2 regions of the Paenibacillus sp. FSL K6-3182 genome follow, and region 2 is predicted to be linked to the other one. Evidence: predicted binding sites of a transcription regulator. Region 2 holds the regulator's gene; the other holds the start of a gene.

Region 1 (8,274 bases), 2.2 Mb from region 2:
AGCTTCAAGCCGCTCGCGACTTTGACTCGTGCAGAGGCAGCTGCTCTACTGGCACGAATGTAACAAGTTAGAGCAGAAGTACACGATAACAGCAGCTGCCTAAGATGTGGCATTAGCGTATTGAAAAGTTGAATAAAAAAAGTGCGACGTAGAACGTCATAGTATGACATATTATAAAAAGATGAATAAACAAGTGTGACGTAGAACGTCATAGTATGACATCTTTGAAAAGTTGAATAAGATAGTTGTGACATAGAACGTCATGGCTGACATCTTTGAAAAGTTGAATAAGATCGTTGTGTCGTAGAACGTCATAGGCTGACGTCTTTTAAAAGTTGAATAAGATCGTTGTGACGTAGAACGTCATAGGCTGACATTTTAAAAAGTTGAATAAGATAGTTGTGACATAGAACGTCATGGCTGACATCTTATAAAAAGTTAAATAAAAAAGTGTGACGTAGAACGTCCCTGGTTTTCCTCTGAACAAGAGGAGCCAAGGACGTTTTTTCATTTTGAGGAGGATGAGAGATGGAATTTGCTGAAGAACATGAGAAATGGTTGAAAAAACATTTGCGTGCAAGTAAGGGAGAGCACAAGAGCAGGCTTCAGCGTGGACATGGGCATGGTGAACGTTTGTTTTTGAAGCAAGTTTGGTGGCCGATGATGGGTAGTTTTGATCATTTACATCCGGAGTATGAAGTCGTGGATTGGCGTGGGAACCCTTTTTATATTGATTTAGTTTGGCAGCGGGGAGCGACGAGGTTCGCTTTCGAAATAAAGGGCTATGGACCTCATGTTCAGAATACCGATCGAATTCGATACCGACGGGAGCTAAATCGGGAAACATTTCTGCAAGTGCTTGGATACCGCGTCGTGTCCATACCTTATGACGAGTTGGAGGAAAAGCCGCAACTTATTGCGTCTTTGCTGCAGTCGCTGCTGGCTCCTTATTTGGTGACTCACACGCAAGAGCAAAACATGACACGCCTGGAGCGTGAGTTATTGCATTATGCGTTTAGGTCAAACAAGAACATTCGCCCAGCCGATGTGATGAAGGAGTTTCATATTAATCGCCGTACAGCGGTCAAATATTTAAAAAGACTGTGTGATGTTGGCAAGCTGCGTCCAGTTGTATCAGGAAAAGGTATTCGTATTGTCAGCTATGAGCTGATACGCTCGGCTTTTAATCCTTTTTTGTAGGGAGCGGAAGTGGACGTAGGAGTAGGACTAGGAGTAAGAGTAAGAGTAAGAGTAAGAGTAAGAGTAAGAGTAAGAGTAAGAGTAAGAGTAAGAGTAAGAGTAAGAGTAAGAGAGGAATTAGAAGTGACGGCTGAATATGTGTGAATGTGTGCATTTGTGGAGCGTGTGACTTGTGAGTATGTGGAGTGTGTCTTAATTACATACGAATTGTATAGGTAGATTGTGTCTTAATTGCATACGAATTGTGTAGGTAGAGAGGGATTGAAATTATGTATATGGATTGTGAATGTAGTGTGTGTGGGGTGTGAATTTGGATTGTGCACGTAGTGTGAGTGAAGTGTGTATGTACCGCGGGTAAAGTTTGAATAAGTGCAAAAGTGCATCTATTTTCAATAAATGAGATGGATTTGACGAAAATAGGTGCACAAGTGCATCTATTTGAGTGGATTGAAAAAGTAGTTGTCGGAATAGGTGTATTTATGCGCTTAGATGAAACTGCTGGTATGAACCGGGGGGCTCACTTAACTAATCAGCATGTACTCTCGACTTTTTTTGTTGAGAGTAGCTGCTGGACTATGAGAGAATGTGCGTTTGTTAGGTGTATTCGGAGTACAGTTGGATGTATGTTAAGTGTGCGAGGAGTGTATTTGGATAGCATGTGAATTGTTTAGTTAGTTTATGGCGGCTTGTGCAGGTAGAGTGGATTATAGTGTGCTTGAACCATCTGTGAAGTGTAATTAAGCGCAGAAGTGCACTTGTTTTTATCAAATTTGATGGAAATGATGCAAAGAGGTGCAAAAGTGCATCTAGTTGAGCGGATTTGAAAGGTAGCTGGCGGAATAGGTGCACTTATGCACTTAGATGACGTTGCTGCTGCTAACTGGGGTTCTCACTTAGCTAGCCATCTTTTTATTCTTCTTGGCTTTTGTAGATAGTAGTAACTGGACACGCAGCAGTGTGAATATGTGAAGTGTATTAGGTGTGGGGGTTATGCGTTTGTAGAGCGTGCAAGGAGTCCGATTTGTATGTTAAGTGTAAGGAGTGCTATTAAACTAACAGTATGACATTTGTGTAGGTAGTGTGATTTGAGAGTATAAGTGGTTTACGTATGTTGTGTGATTGTAGTGTGCGTGACCGATCGTAAAGTGCAAATAAGCGCAGAAGTGCACTTGTTTTTATCAAATTTGATGGAGATAACACAAATAGGTGCACAAGTGCATCTAGTTGAGCGGATTTGAGAGGTAGCTGGCGGAATAGGTGCAGAAATGCACCTAGATCAAGTTATTGAGGTTAACTATGTACCTAAATGAAGCTATTACGGTTAGCTGTGCACCTAGATCAAGCAATTGAGGTTAACTATGTACCTAAATGAAGCTATTACAGTTAGCTCTGCACCTAATTTAAGGCATTACGGTTAGCTGGCACCTAGATCAAGCAATTGAGGTTAACTGTGTACCTAAATAAAGCCATTACGATTAACATATAACCTAGATGCAACTGAGCGGGCAACACCATAGCACCCGCCCCATCCCAGACAGACTTTTTTCAAAAAAGATCAGACTTCTAACAAAAATGATCATTCTTAAGCGCTTTCATCTGTTCTATGCTAATAAAATCCGATTAGGATCAGATTACCATGGAGGATGGGTGAAAGATGATTAAGAGGAAAAAAAGCACGGTTTTCAAATTGTATGTTTGGATGATTTGTTTCGCAATTTTGAGTCAACTGGCTGTATGGCCAAGTGCGGTATCCTATGCAGAGGAAGTCGTTGAGGTAAAAACGATCGCGAGCATTCCCTCTATCGAGAATGACACAACAATAGGGAACCCGCCGATTCTTCCGCTGGAGGTACAAGCTGTATTTAGCGATGAATCCGTTGGACAAGTTCAGGTAAGCTGGGACGAAATTGATCCCTCGCAATATGCTGAGGCGGGAGCTTTTAAAGTAGAAGGCACCGTTCAAGGCACTCCCCTCAAGGCTTCCGCAGAAATTACAGTGAGGGAGAACGATTTTACAGTATTTCTGAATGAGATCACGAGCAATGTGCCAGATGGACAAAGCGTCGTTTCCTACAGCAACAACTATCAGTCCATGCAGCCCGAATTGATGACTTTTATGAAAGGAAACGGGACTACATCGGTTAACAATGGGCTTACAGTAGATATGAATTCGTTAGAAAAAAATATCGCTATTGCTGCTTGGGATAAAGGACCATGGCTGTCCGCCGGCACAATCGATGCAATGCTGCGTTACACCAGCGGGACGCAAGGCAATATCGGGTTTGTAATCGGTGCCTATAATTCTACCCAAGGATTGTCTATTCGTTATGATGCGGGTACGACTTGGATCATTCAAAGCCCAGATGGTTCTGGCGCGTGGGAATCCTTTGAAGGACCTGAGTTGAAAATGGATACCGATTACCGAATCAAGATTGGTTATAACGGAAACAAGCTATTGGTTATCGTTGATGGCGTTACTTATTACAACAAGGAAACAAATTTATTAAATCTGAAGGCAGCAATAGGTCAGGTGGCCTTGTATAAACGTTTTGCGACGGGACAAGTCGTTTTGAAGGATATTAACATTCAAGGCGTTGGCCAAATCGAAAAACCGTCAGATATCATCAATTATGTACAAAATTACGAAGACCTGGCGTACACACCGCGTTGGTCCGGACTTAACGCTCAAGTGGTAACAGACATTACAGGCAACAAGGTATTATCGCTAAAAAAAGGAGCTAAAGAACGCGGAGCCGATTTGGATTCCCCGCAGCTACAATCGGGTACGCTTTCATTGGACTTTAAGCTAGTCAATCCTGTTAAGCTTTCTAGCGGCCAAGGTTTTGCATTTGGCTTCAGAATGAATGAGACAGCAAGCATCTTTAGCGAAATCGGAGTCGATCCAAATCGCTGGTTGCCTGAATCCAGCTCAGGTTGGGGCAGCAATTTAAATATTCCTTATCCGATTCAGGGGAAATGGAACAATCTATTGTTCAATTTTAATGGAAAAACAATTACGGTCTATATGAACAAAAAGCTAGTTGGCGATATTACATTTGCTGAATTTACAGATGCGGCTGGCTTGTTTGGACTTCGAATCAGAAGCACAGTAGAGCTGTACATCGACAACCTGCAGTATACGAATCAAATGATTACTCCAAAGGAATTGGTGCAATACAGCAACAACTTTCAGGATGGCATTACGGGAGGGTGGAGCAGCGGCTCTTCATCCATCATCAAAGAAGGCAGCAATCGCTTTTTGAAGTTGTCCGGCATCACGGGCACCGTATTGAATAACGACGCACCTCTCCTGCAGAGTGCAACTTATATGCTGGATGTAAAACCTACGACTGATGCGATTGGTTTTGCTATAGGCAGCAGCTATTTGGTGAAATTTGCGAATGAACACTGGATTTTGGAGAAGGATGGCAGCACTATTCCTTTTGTAGCAAGTGACGCTATTTCATCGAGTCCATTACTTATGAGTTGGAATAAGGTCGGATTACAATATAGCGACTCTTCGGTCACACTAAGTATAAATGGAGCTAAGTTGACTGCGAATTTACCGTCCGGACAACAATTCGGAGAAGGTTCATTCGGAGTATACGGGCAAGGCGACTTGTATGTGGACAACATTTTGTTCACGGAGGAATTTATCCAAATGGATACTTCCCCTGTCGCAGGCAAGATGTATTATGAACAATATTATGAAACAGCTTCAAGTATGAACTGGACAGGACTCGGCGGCAGTCAAGTCGTCGATGGTTATTTGAAGGGCAGTATCGCTTCGGGATCGGTTGCGATAAATGAAGATATCGTACCTGTGAAAAACGGCGTATACCAGGTCAAGATGAGGACAAATGCTTCGTCCGCAGGAGTTAAAATCGGCAATGCAGCCATTTATTATGAAGGTCAAGGAAAATGGTTGTATCAACCTAACGGTGGAGAGAAAATAACTATCGGAGACAACGTTGAAATTGTACCTGGCAAAGATTTTATTTTGCGGGTGCGGTTGATCGAAAATGAGTTGAATCTTTATGTGAATGGCATTTTGGCGGGCACTGTCCAAACGAAAAACTTCACCCCGGGAGCATTTGGAATTTATAATCCTGGAAATGAAGTGATGCAAGTTGAGATGGATGCGATGACCGCAGAAGAAATCAGAATTTATGAGCCTGACTTCGCAACGCCTAACTGGAGCGCGATGGATTCGAGCAGTCCGGCCGTGCTGGAAAGCGGCGAAGGCAGCGTTAAATTAAGGCTGCCCGGCGTATCTCTCGTTACCGATAATAACAGTCCAGACGTTGTCGATCAGAAAGTGACCTTTGATTTCAAGACGAGTGTAGGCGCTGGGACAGACGGAGGGCGCTATGGATTTATTTTGAGAGGATATGACGATAACCGCTACGTATCTATCGTTCATGACATCAATGGAACTTGGAAGCTTTCTGCAAACGGCAACGATTCCAACTTCCCTACTGCGTATTCCATGGCGGCGGATACTGTGTATAAAATCGAATTGAATCTGATCGGTAACACAGTTACTTTCGCTATTACTGATGTTGATGGCAACAGAACGGATATGGGCGCGGTTACGGATAATACGGTGACCTCAGGGGCTGGGAAATTTGGAGTGCGTTCCTGGTATAGCGCCAAAGAAATGACGATTGCCAATCTCAAAGTGGTTGAACAGGAATCCATGCCAAGGCTCCAGCTTGCGGCGGAGCTTGATTCGATCACCAAAGACGATTTGACTGTGACGCTGAATAAGGGTTTTCCGAGTATTTTTTCTTATCAGGTCGGCAATAAGACGATGAAAGCAGCAGACGAGCAAACCAATACATTACAAATTAACAATACGGAGTATACAGCTCAGACGGTTTCGGAAAAGGTTGGCGAAAGCAAATATGCCTATACGATGGCTTTTGACGAAATTGGCGTGGTGATTAAGGCTTTCATAGAAGCAAAAGAAAATAACGTTGTTCGATTCGAAGTGAGCGAAATTCAAGAAAAAAGTGATTTTGTTGTCAGATCTCTCGAGTTGAACAGTTCACTCTTCTATGTGGATAGCTCAATGAAAGGCGCGACGTATGCTTGGAACAAGTCTGACGGCAAGTGGCACGGGATTTCGGAAGAGCTGGTTGATGACATGTCCAAAATGAATCAAACCGGTTCATTCGGCGCAACGATGACGATGGTGAGCGCAGAAGGATTGGGCGCGTCTATGGAAAATAACGTGATGAGCGGCGGAAATAAGATACTCGTTAACGCCGAGAAAAAGTCCCTTGTAAACAAGCTTACCGTAAAACCAGGATCGTGGACTTATCGTCATACCCAGAGCAATGAAAAGGAAGCGCTGCCGTGGTATAACGTTGTTCTTACCGAGGATCGCAATTCCGATGGGAAGGTAGACTGGCAGGATGCTGCTGTGGCTTATCGTAAAGAAATATACGTGCAGCCGTTCGGCGCCGAAGACATGAAAAACAATATGATGTACATTGCGTTCAACTTCGCTAGTCAGGCAAATGATCCGTTCCTGAACGCTTTGGACACCGGTAAAGTGCTGTACAATTATTCCGACGGCTTTGGTCAAATGATTTTGGAAAAAGGTTATCAGGCGGAAGGGCATGACGATGATATTCCTTCTTACTCCAACATTGGGGTGAGACAGGGCGGATTAGCCGATTTTAACTACTTGATTGACGAAGGGGCCAAATATAATCTTCGCGTCGGCGTTCATTTAAACGCCACAGAATACCATCTTGATGCAAACGAGCTGAACTATTCCAATCTGACAGGCGCTACGCCAAACGGATATAAACAGGATCGGCTAGCAAAAGGTTGGGATTGGATCGATACGAGCTACTATGTAGATCAGACAAAGGATGTTTTGAGTGGTGATCTGAAGTCACGATTTACAAACTTGTACAATCTCACCAAAGATCCAGCAAACCCGAATGACCCAGCTTTGGATTTTTATTATATCGATGTATACACAGGCAACGATTACAACGCTTATAAATTGCTGCAGTATGCAAATGGCTTGGGGCTGAAAGTAGGAACCGAATTTGCGGGGCCGATTGAGCCAGGATCGGTATTTGTCCATTGGGGAACGGATTTGGGTTATCCGAACCAAGGGAACAAAAGCATTCTTTACCGATTGGTTAAAAATGACCTCGATATTTTCGTCGGCAACGCGCTGTTTAAAGGCCAGAAAATCCCGGTCGTAGCGACTTGGGGGGATTCGAAGCCAGATATTCAACAGGGTGTAACCGTGTTTTTCAATGAAGTGCTTCCGACAAAATTTACGCAGCATTATGGCGTCATGAAATATGAGACGGATCAAGTGACCTTTGAACAAAATGTTGTATCCAAACGAAATAAAGCAAGCAACAAGATTGAGCTTTCCAAAGACGGGAAAGTCATCTCTTCTTGGAAAGATACCGGAACAACGACGGATACAGCCGAGCGTCATACGAGCGAAGCAGACTCCTTGATCCCGTGGCTGTGGGATGTGAAGACCAACCAGCCTCTAGGCATAAACGAAGGAGCTAAATTGTACCACTGGAATACGACCGGTAATACGACGACTTGGCAACTGACAAATGATTTTAAAGACGTTGCATCGTTTAACATGTATGAATTAACGCAGCAAGGCAAGGTGCTTGTAGATACGATTGTTGCGGTGGATGGATCGCTAACGATTGCGAAGGCAAGCAAAAATACGCCTTATGTTCTTTACCCTGCAACAGCAGATGCTTTAAACCTGATTCCTTCTGCGGGTGAATGGGGAGAAGGCAGCCTGATTAAGGACTTTGCTTTCAATTCGGAGAAATTTAATGTTGAAGGATCATGGTCTGTTAAGGATACGGCCAATGCTTCCATTAAGGTCGTTCAAGGCGATGTTGGATACGACACGACAAAAGAGATGGTAAGGTCCAACTGGAACCGCTATGCGGAAATTGGAAGCCGTGCTGGTGAGTTGTCTCAGCAAATCACTGGATTGATTCCGGGAGGAGAGTATACGGTTGGTGTATGGACTCAAACCGTTAAAGGAAGAAAATCCTCTTTACA
Region 2 (8,274 bases):
CCAGCCATTTTGGCGATTCTGTTCCACATTCCGTACAAACAAATTTTGATTTAATTTTGGCCATTCTGTACTCCTTAAACGTTATGAACCAGCGTAAATGAATGATGCCAGCCCTAGCGATTGTGCTTAAAATCACACTACATAAAGTTTACCATTTTATCCTCCATGTATAAACCCACATTGTTAATGAAAAAAGGAGATAACCCACTTATTATTCGTTTCCCACAGCTAAGCTTATCCATTTCACGTCTTTTCATTGTTATCCACAGAATTACGAACAAGTTATCAACATTATCCACAACTCATCAACATATCCCCAAAGGCTTTTTCTATAAATACAACATAAAAAACGCCCTCGTTATCCACAGTGGATAAGAGAGCGAAAGATTAGTCACAACGCAGCATATTTATTAGAGCACCAAGTTATAAATAAATAGAATTAATGCTGCTTAAGCTCAATTCCAGCTTGCCGAGCAACTAACACGCGATGCGTTGTCAATTGTGAGCCGAGCATCACGCTTTCCGTTTGCTGGCCTGCCTCACCCTGTTGTCCCCCGCCTCTATGAGCATGTGCTTGCCGAAAAGAATCACTGTACACCCAGCCCTCAAAGGAAGCTTTGGTTTCCCAAGTCGTGCTTACTTTAAGCTCATCATATTCTTCTAAGCCTTCCGTTAACAACACTTCCATGCGCACAAAACCAGGAGATAAATCTATGCCTTTGGAGTTTTGAAATCTACTCGCCACCGTCTCCCCGTGGCCTTTTTTTACTTTTATCGTATTGGTGACAACAATCATCGTTGTTCCTCCATTCTATGTAACGCTATAGTCTTATTATACGATAATGATTATCATTGTCAATTTATTGTATTAATAAAAACTGTCCCGCAAGCAGATATTCTGATTGCGGGACAGTTTACTATCATGCTTATTTTGTCGTGGATTCTTCTGGCTCTTGTTCGGAAATCGATTTGGTAACGGTTAGACCGCCATCCTTCTCATCGATTGTGAACGTATCGCCTTTTTGGATTTTACCCATCAACAAATCTTCGGACAAACGGTCTTCGATATGTTTTTGGATTGCCCGGCGAAGCGGACGAGCTCCATATTGTGGATCGTAGCCTTCCTTCGCAAGGAAGCTTTTTGCTGCATCCGTCAAGATGAAGTCAACTTCCTGCTCACGCAGACGCTTGCGTAGCTCATCCGACATGAGTGTAACGATTTGAGCAATATGCTCCTCGCCAAGCGAATGGAACACGATGCTTTCATCGATACGGTTCAAGAACTCCGGACGGAAGCTTTTCTTAAGCTCGCCAAGCACTTTATCCTTCATTTGCTGGAAGTCGCGTCCTGCATCCTGTACGGCTGTGAAACCGAGCGAGGAATTACGCTTGATTTGATCCGCTCCAACGTTAGAAGTCATAATAATCAGTGTGTTGCGGAAATCGACAACGCGGCCTTTGGAATCAGTCAAGCGACCATCCTCCAGCACCTGAAGCAATATGTTAAATACTTCAGGGTGAGCTTTCTCAATTTCATCTAACAAAACAACGGAATATGGCTTGCGGCGAACTTTCTCGGTTAGCTGTCCGCCTTCTTCATAACCTACATAACCAGGAGGCGCTCCGACTAGACGGGATGTCGAATGTTTCTCCATATATTCCGACATGTCGATACGGATAACCGCATTTTCATCTCCGAACATCGCTTCTGCAAGTGCTCTGGCGAGCTCCGTTTTACCTACACCCGTTGGACCTAAGAAAATGAATGAGCCGATTGGACGCTTCGGATCTTTCAAGCCGGCACGCGCACGACGAATCGCTCTGGATACTGACTTCACGGCATCATCTTGACCAATGATACGATCATGAAGAATATCTTCCATTTTCAGAAGTCGTTCCGTCTCTTCTTCAGCCAGCTTGCTAACAGGAATACCCGTCCAGCTAGCTACAACCTGAGCAATATCCTCTGGTGTCACTTCAGAATCAGTACGGCCTTGTTTTTCTTTCCACTGGTTTTTGGTAATATCAAGCTCTTCGCGAATTTTTTGCTCCGTATCGCGAAGTGCTGCCGCTTTCTCGAATTCTTGGCTTTGAACCGCTGCATCCTTCTCCTTGCGGATATCTTCCAAACGGTTTTCAAGCTGCTTCAAGTTTGGCGGTACAGTGTAAGAATGCAAGCGTACCTTTGAACCGGCTTCATCGATAAGGTCAATCGCTTTATCTGGCAAGAACCGATCCGGAATGTAACGATCCGATAATTTAACTGCTTGCACGATAGCTTCATCCGTAATTTTCACACGGTGATGAGCTTCATAACGATCGCGTAAGCCGTACAAAATTTGAATCGCTTCTTCTGGAGATGGCTGATCTACCGTTATAGGTTGGAAACGACGCTCAAGCGCTGCATCTTTTTCAATATATTTACGGTATTCATCAAGGGTAGTTGCACCGATACATTGCAGTTCACCGCGTGCTAGCGCAGGTTTCAAAATATTAGAAGCATCGATTGCTCCCTCTGCTCCGCCTGCACCAATCAACGTATGAAGCTCATCGATGAATAGAATAATATTGCCCGCTTGGCGGATCTCATCCATAATTTTCTTCAGTCGATCTTCAAACTCACCACGGTACTTTGTACCTGCAACTACGGAGCCCATATCCAGCGTCATGACACGCTTATCACGCAAAGTTTCGGGAATTTCATTCTCGATAATCTTCTGCGCGAGACCTTCTGCAATCGCTGTTTTACCAACGCCCGGTTCCCCGATTAGTACTGGATTGTTCTTCGTACGGCGGCTAAGCACTTGAATTACACGCTCAATTTCTTTGCTCCGGCCGATCACAGGATCCAGATTTCCTTCCTTCGCATAAGCAGTTAAATCTCTTGCAAGTCCATCGAGCGTAGGCGTGCTAACATTCGCTGGCGAACCGTGATTGCTTGAGACTGCTTCACTGCTGCCAAGAAGCTGAAGGACTTGTTGACGAGCCTTATTTAGGCTAATGCCAAGATTGTTGAGCACACGTGCCGCAACGCCTTCTCCTTCACGGATGAGACCAAGCAAAATATGCTCTGTGCCAACGTACGTATGTCCAAGCTTTCTTGCTTCATCCATCGAAAGCTCAATTACTTTTTTCGCGCGTGGCGTATAGGCAATGTTGTTAGGCTGCTCTTGACCGCGACCGATCAACGCCTCAACTTCATCTTGAATCTTCTCAAGCCCAAGTCCTAGTCCAATCAATGCTTTAGCAGCTATTCCTTCCCCTTCGCGAATAAGGCCTAGCAAAATATGCTCCGTACCAATATTGTTATGTCCGAGACGAACCGCTTCTTCTTGCGCCAATGCAAGCACCTTCTGTGCTCGCTCCGTGAATCTTCCAAACATCATATTTACGCACCCCCATGGCCTTTTTCACCACGCAATTGCTTGCGTATGAGTTCTGCTCTCCTGAAATCTCTCTGCTCTGGACTCATCTTCTCGTCGAAGGTTTGTTGCAAAAATCCAGGCTGAGTCATGACCAAAAGTTCATTCAACACTTGTGGCGTTACATCTGATAAAATGCCTAGGTCTGCACCAAGCCGCACATCTGACAACCGCTGCGCAGCTTCCTTGGAATCCATAATTGAAGCATATGCTAAAATACCATATGAGCGCTTCACGCGATCCTCTGTCCTCAGCCGCGACTCATGCATAAGACGTTTGCGTGCCGCTTTCTCATGCTCGATGATTTGTCTTGCAACACCGTAAAGATTTTCAATAATTTCATTCTCGGATTGCCCCAGCGTAATTTGGTTAGACACCTGAAATAAATTCCCAAGCGCTTCACTGCCTTCGCCGTACAAGCCTCTTACCGCCAAGCCTACCTGTGTAACAGCTGACAATATCCGATTGATTTGAGATGTTAAAACGAGTGCTGGCAAATGCATCATGACGGATGCCCTTATGCCTGTGCCCACATTCGTTGGACATGTCGTCAAATAACCGCGTTTCTCATCAAATGCATAATCAGCCGACTCTTCAAAAATATCGTCAATTCCGCTGGCCAATGCCCATGCCTCCTGGATTTGGAAACCTGGATACAGACATTGAATGCGCAAATGATCTTCTTCGTTAATCATTATGCTAACAGATTCATTATCGCTTAAAATAACGGCCCCGCATCGCGATTCGTTCGCTAAATTGGGACTGATTAAATGCTTTTCAACAAGCACCCTTTTATCAAGCTCGCTTAAATCTGACAAAACAATGGTCTCAAATGATCCAATTGACTGCAGCTTGCCGCTCTGGCTAACTTCAGTCAGCTGATCCATGACATCCTTAGATTGCTGATTTGTTGCAAGTAATGGAAAAGGCTGATGACGTAAATTTCGGGCTACTCGCACTCTGCTGCTAATGACAATTTCAGATTCAGGACCTGCGTCCTTCATCCATTCGCTGAGCGCATGCTGTGAGAATCGATGCTTAGTCAAGAGGTTCCTTCACTCCTTCTATGCTAGCCTACAGGTCTGCCATTTTGCGCTCTAATTCACGTATTCGATCACGCAGCTCAGCCGCGCTTTCAAATTCCTCTTGATCAATCTTCTCCTGCAGATCCCGCCTCAGCTGTTCAATCTCGCGCTTGCACTGGATTTGCCCGCCTGAGCGCTTAGGGATTTTACCGCTGTGTACGGTGCTGCTGTGAATACGTTTGAGAAGTGGATCAAGCTTACCTTCGAACGACTGATAACAAGAGCTGCAGCCGAATCGACCGATTTTGCTAAACTGTGTATAGGTCAGTCCACATTCCTCGCAGCGCAGCGCTGGCTGCTTAATGCCGGTAATCGTCGACCCGCCAAGCTGTTCGAAATCAAGAAGCCCCGATAGTAAGCTATGAATAGAAAAGCTATTTGGCGCGCCTGGAATGCCTTCGCCTTTCTCACGAGCACAGCTTTCACAAATATGAAATTCGGTCTTCTCGCCATTAATGATTTTTGTGAAATGAAGCGTAGCCGGTTTTTTACCGCAATCTTGGCAAAACAAGCCTGATCCCTCCTCCCGGTATTAACGGTTTGTCATTACTTAACCAGCAACGAGATAAGCATGGACCTTAACAACCTTGCCCGAATTTCATCCCTTAGCGGCAGCTTCAGTGCAATGGTATCGCGATGCACAGCCGCACGGAGCAGATTTCCCTCGCGCTTAGTGATAAGTCTTGCTTCCTCAAGCTGATAAATAAGCCCTTCCGCTGCACCTTGATCGACACATTCTCCAACCGTTTCTTCGATATGGAATTGAATCGCCTTTAATGCAGGAAGCTCAATCCGTTGTATTCGGATATAGCCTCCGCCGCCGCGCTTACTTTCAACCATGTATCCTTTCTCCATGGTAAATCGAGTACTAATTACATAGTTGATTTGCGACGGTACACAAGAAAATTTGTCAGCCAGGTCATTGCGTTGAATTTCTACTGCGCCCTCTGGACTTTCTTGAAGCATAAGCTTCAAGTACTGTTCGATGAGATCGGAAATGTTACGCAAACCACCAACCTCCCTGAGAAATAACCAATAAAACTAAAGTTGAAACATAGGTATTAATGAGGTCATGCAATCAAATCAGAATATACACCGAATATTCGGACAACTGACTTTGACTTTCTTTGACCTTGATTTTATTATATGCAATTTCAGCAAAAGGTCAAGTGCTCGGTAAAATTGATTTTCCATTAGCTTGGTACGCTTGCATGCTGTTTATACATAGCCGGATTCATTTATATGATTAACGCTCTTTTTCTGCATGCAAATACAACAAAAAACCTATCGCATATTATGCGATAGGTCTCTCGTGCTTGGCGACGTCCTACTCTCCCAAGACCCTGCGGTCTAAGTACCATCGGCGCTGAAGGGCTTAACGGTCGTGTTCGGTATGGGAACGCGTGGTTCACCTCCGCCATCGCCACCAAACGTAGCGTGTTGCACGCTGAAAACTGGATACGAAAGATTAGGCTTGCTGAAGCCTTAATGCTGCTGTCTACTGGATGTATGGGTCGCAGTAAACGTGTTTAGGATAAGCCCTCGACCGATTAGTATTCGTCAGCTACACACATTGCTGTGCTTCCACCCCGAACCTATCAACCTCGTCGTCTTCAAGGGGTCTTACATACTGGGAAATCTCATCTTGAGGGGGGCTTCACGCTTAGATGCTTTCAGCGCTTATCCCGTCCGTACTTGGCTACCCAGCGGTGCTCCTGGCGGAACAACTGGTACACCAGCGGTACGTCCATCCCGGTCCTCTCGTACTAAGGACAGCTCCTCTCAAATTTCCTGCGCCCGCGACAGATAGGGACCGAACTGTCTCACGACGTTCTGAACCCAGCTCGCGTACCGCTTTAATGGGCGAACAGCCCAACCCTTGGGACCTACTTCAGCCCCAGGATGCGATGAGCCGACATCGAGGTGCCAAACCTCCCCGTCGATGTGGACTCTTGGGGGAGATAAGCCTGTTATCCCCAGGGTAGCTTTTATCCGTTGAGCGATGGCCCTTCCATTCGGTACCACCGGATCACTAAGCCCTACTTTCGTACCTGCTCGACTTGTAGGTCTCGCAGTCAAGCTCCCTTATGCCTTTGCACTCTTCGAATGATTTCCAACCATTCTGAGGGAACCTTTGGGCGCCTCCGTTACATTTTAGGAGGCGACCGCCCCAGTCAAACTGTCCACCTGACACGGTCCCCGAACCGGTTTCACGGTTCTAGGTTAGAACTCCGATACGATCAGGGTGGTATCCCAACGTTGCCTCCACACAAGCTGGCGCTCATGCTTCAAAGGCTCCCACCTATCCTGTACAGATCGTACCAAAGTTCAATATCAAGTTACAGTAAAGCTCCATGGGGTCTTTCCGTCTTGTCGCGGGTAACCTGCATCTTCACAGGTATTAAAATTTCACCGGATCTCTCGTTGAGACAGCGCCCAAGTCGTTACGCCATTCGTGCGGGTCAGAATTTACCTGACAAGGAATTTCGCTACCTTAGGACCGTTATAGTTACGGCCGCCGTTTACTGGGGCTTCGGTTCACAGCTTCGGGTTACCCCTAACCGCTCCCCTTAACCTTCCAGCACCGGGCAGGCGTCAGCCCGTATACTTCGCCTTACGGCTTCGCACAGACCTGTGTTTTTGCTAAACAGTCGCTTGGGCCTTTTCACTGCGGCCCCCTCGGGCTATTCACCCTACCGAGGCACCCCTTCTCCCGAAGTTACGGGGTCATTTTGCCGAGTTCCTTAACGAGAGTTCTTCCGCGCGCCTTAGCATGCTCTGCTCGCCTACCTGTGTCGGTTTGCGGTACGGGCACCTAGATCTCACTAGAGGCTTTTCTTGACAGCCGGAGTACATGACCTTCGCTACTGCAATTTTCGCTCCCCATCACAGCCCAGCCTTATGATCGACGGATTTGCCTATCGATCAGCCTCACTGCTTGGACGGACTATTCCATCAGTCCGCGTCACTGCCCTTCTGTGTCACCCCATTGCTCAAACGATCTTCGGTGGTACAGGAATTTCAACCTGTTGTCCATCCACTACGCCTTTCGGCCTCGCGTTAGGTCCCGACTTACCCTGAGAGGACGAGCCTTCCTCAGGAACCCTTAGGCTTTCGGCGGACAAGATTCTCACTTGTCTTTTCGTTACTCATACCGGCATTCTCACTTGAATACAGTCCACCAGTCCTCACGGTCCAACTTCAATCCGTATTCAACGCTCCCCTACCCAAGTACCTAATGGTACATGTCATAGCTTCGGTGGTGTGTTTAGCCCCGTTACATTTTCGGCGCAGAGTCACTCGACCAGTGAGCTATTACGCACTCTTTAAATGATGGCTGCTTCTAAGCCAACATCCTGGTTGTCTTTGCAACTCCACATCCTTTCCCACTTAACACACACTTGGGGACCTTAGCTGATGATCTGGGCTGTTTCCCTCTTGACAATGGATCTTAGCACTCACTGTCTGACTCCCGAGTAGCACGTCTATGGCATTCGGAGTTTGACTGGACTTGGTAACCCTTGGCGGGCCCCGCACCCAATCAGTGCTCTACCTCCACGACGCTCATTCCTCGAGGCTAGCCCTAAAGCTATTTCGGGGAGAACCAGCTATCTCCGAGTTCGATTGGAATTTCTCCGCTACCCCCACCTCATCCCCGCATTTTTCAACATGCGTGGGTTCGGGCCTCCAGTGCGTGTTACCGCACCTTCACCCTGGACAGGGGTAGATCACACGGTTTCGGGTCTACGACCACGTACTTATTCGCC

Evidence for each region. The regulator CtsR, encoded in region 2, represses protease genes until heat stress. The targets are predictions, from matches to a motif close to ATGGTCAATAAAGGTCAAACA.
Region 1: a site for CtsR is predicted at 2,742-2,762, ahead of MHH56_RS06655 (endo-alpha-N-acetylgalactosaminidase family protein). Genes of this name have one in related genera too.

Annotation. Positions count from the first base shown of each region.
Region 1 covers NZ_CP150265.1:1,554,930-1,563,203, forward strand. Annotated here, with positions in the region: gene MHH56_RS06645 (PQQ-binding-like beta-propeller repeat protein) at 1-63, shown strand, start outside; gene MHH56_RS06650 (hypothetical protein) at 529-1,200, shown strand; gene MHH56_RS06655 (endo-alpha-N-acetylgalactosaminidase family protein) at 2,855-8,274, shown strand, end outside.
Region 2 covers NZ_CP150265.1:6,936,266-6,944,539, forward strand. Annotated here, with positions in the region: gene radA (DNA repair protein RadA) at 1-64, opposite strand, end outside; gene MHH56_RS30425 (antibiotic biosynthesis monooxygenase) at 440-796, opposite strand; gene clpC (ATP-dependent protease ATP-binding subunit ClpC) at 927-3,386, opposite strand; gene MHH56_RS30435 (protein arginine kinase) at 3,389-4,468, opposite strand; gene MHH56_RS30440 (UvrB/UvrC motif-containing protein) at 4,497-5,018, opposite strand; gene MHH56_RS30445 (CtsR family transcriptional regulator) at 5,054-5,515, opposite strand; rRNA gene rrf (5S ribosomal RNA) at 5,822-5,938, opposite strand; rRNA gene MHH56_RS30455 (23S ribosomal RNA) at 6,038-8,274, opposite strand, start outside.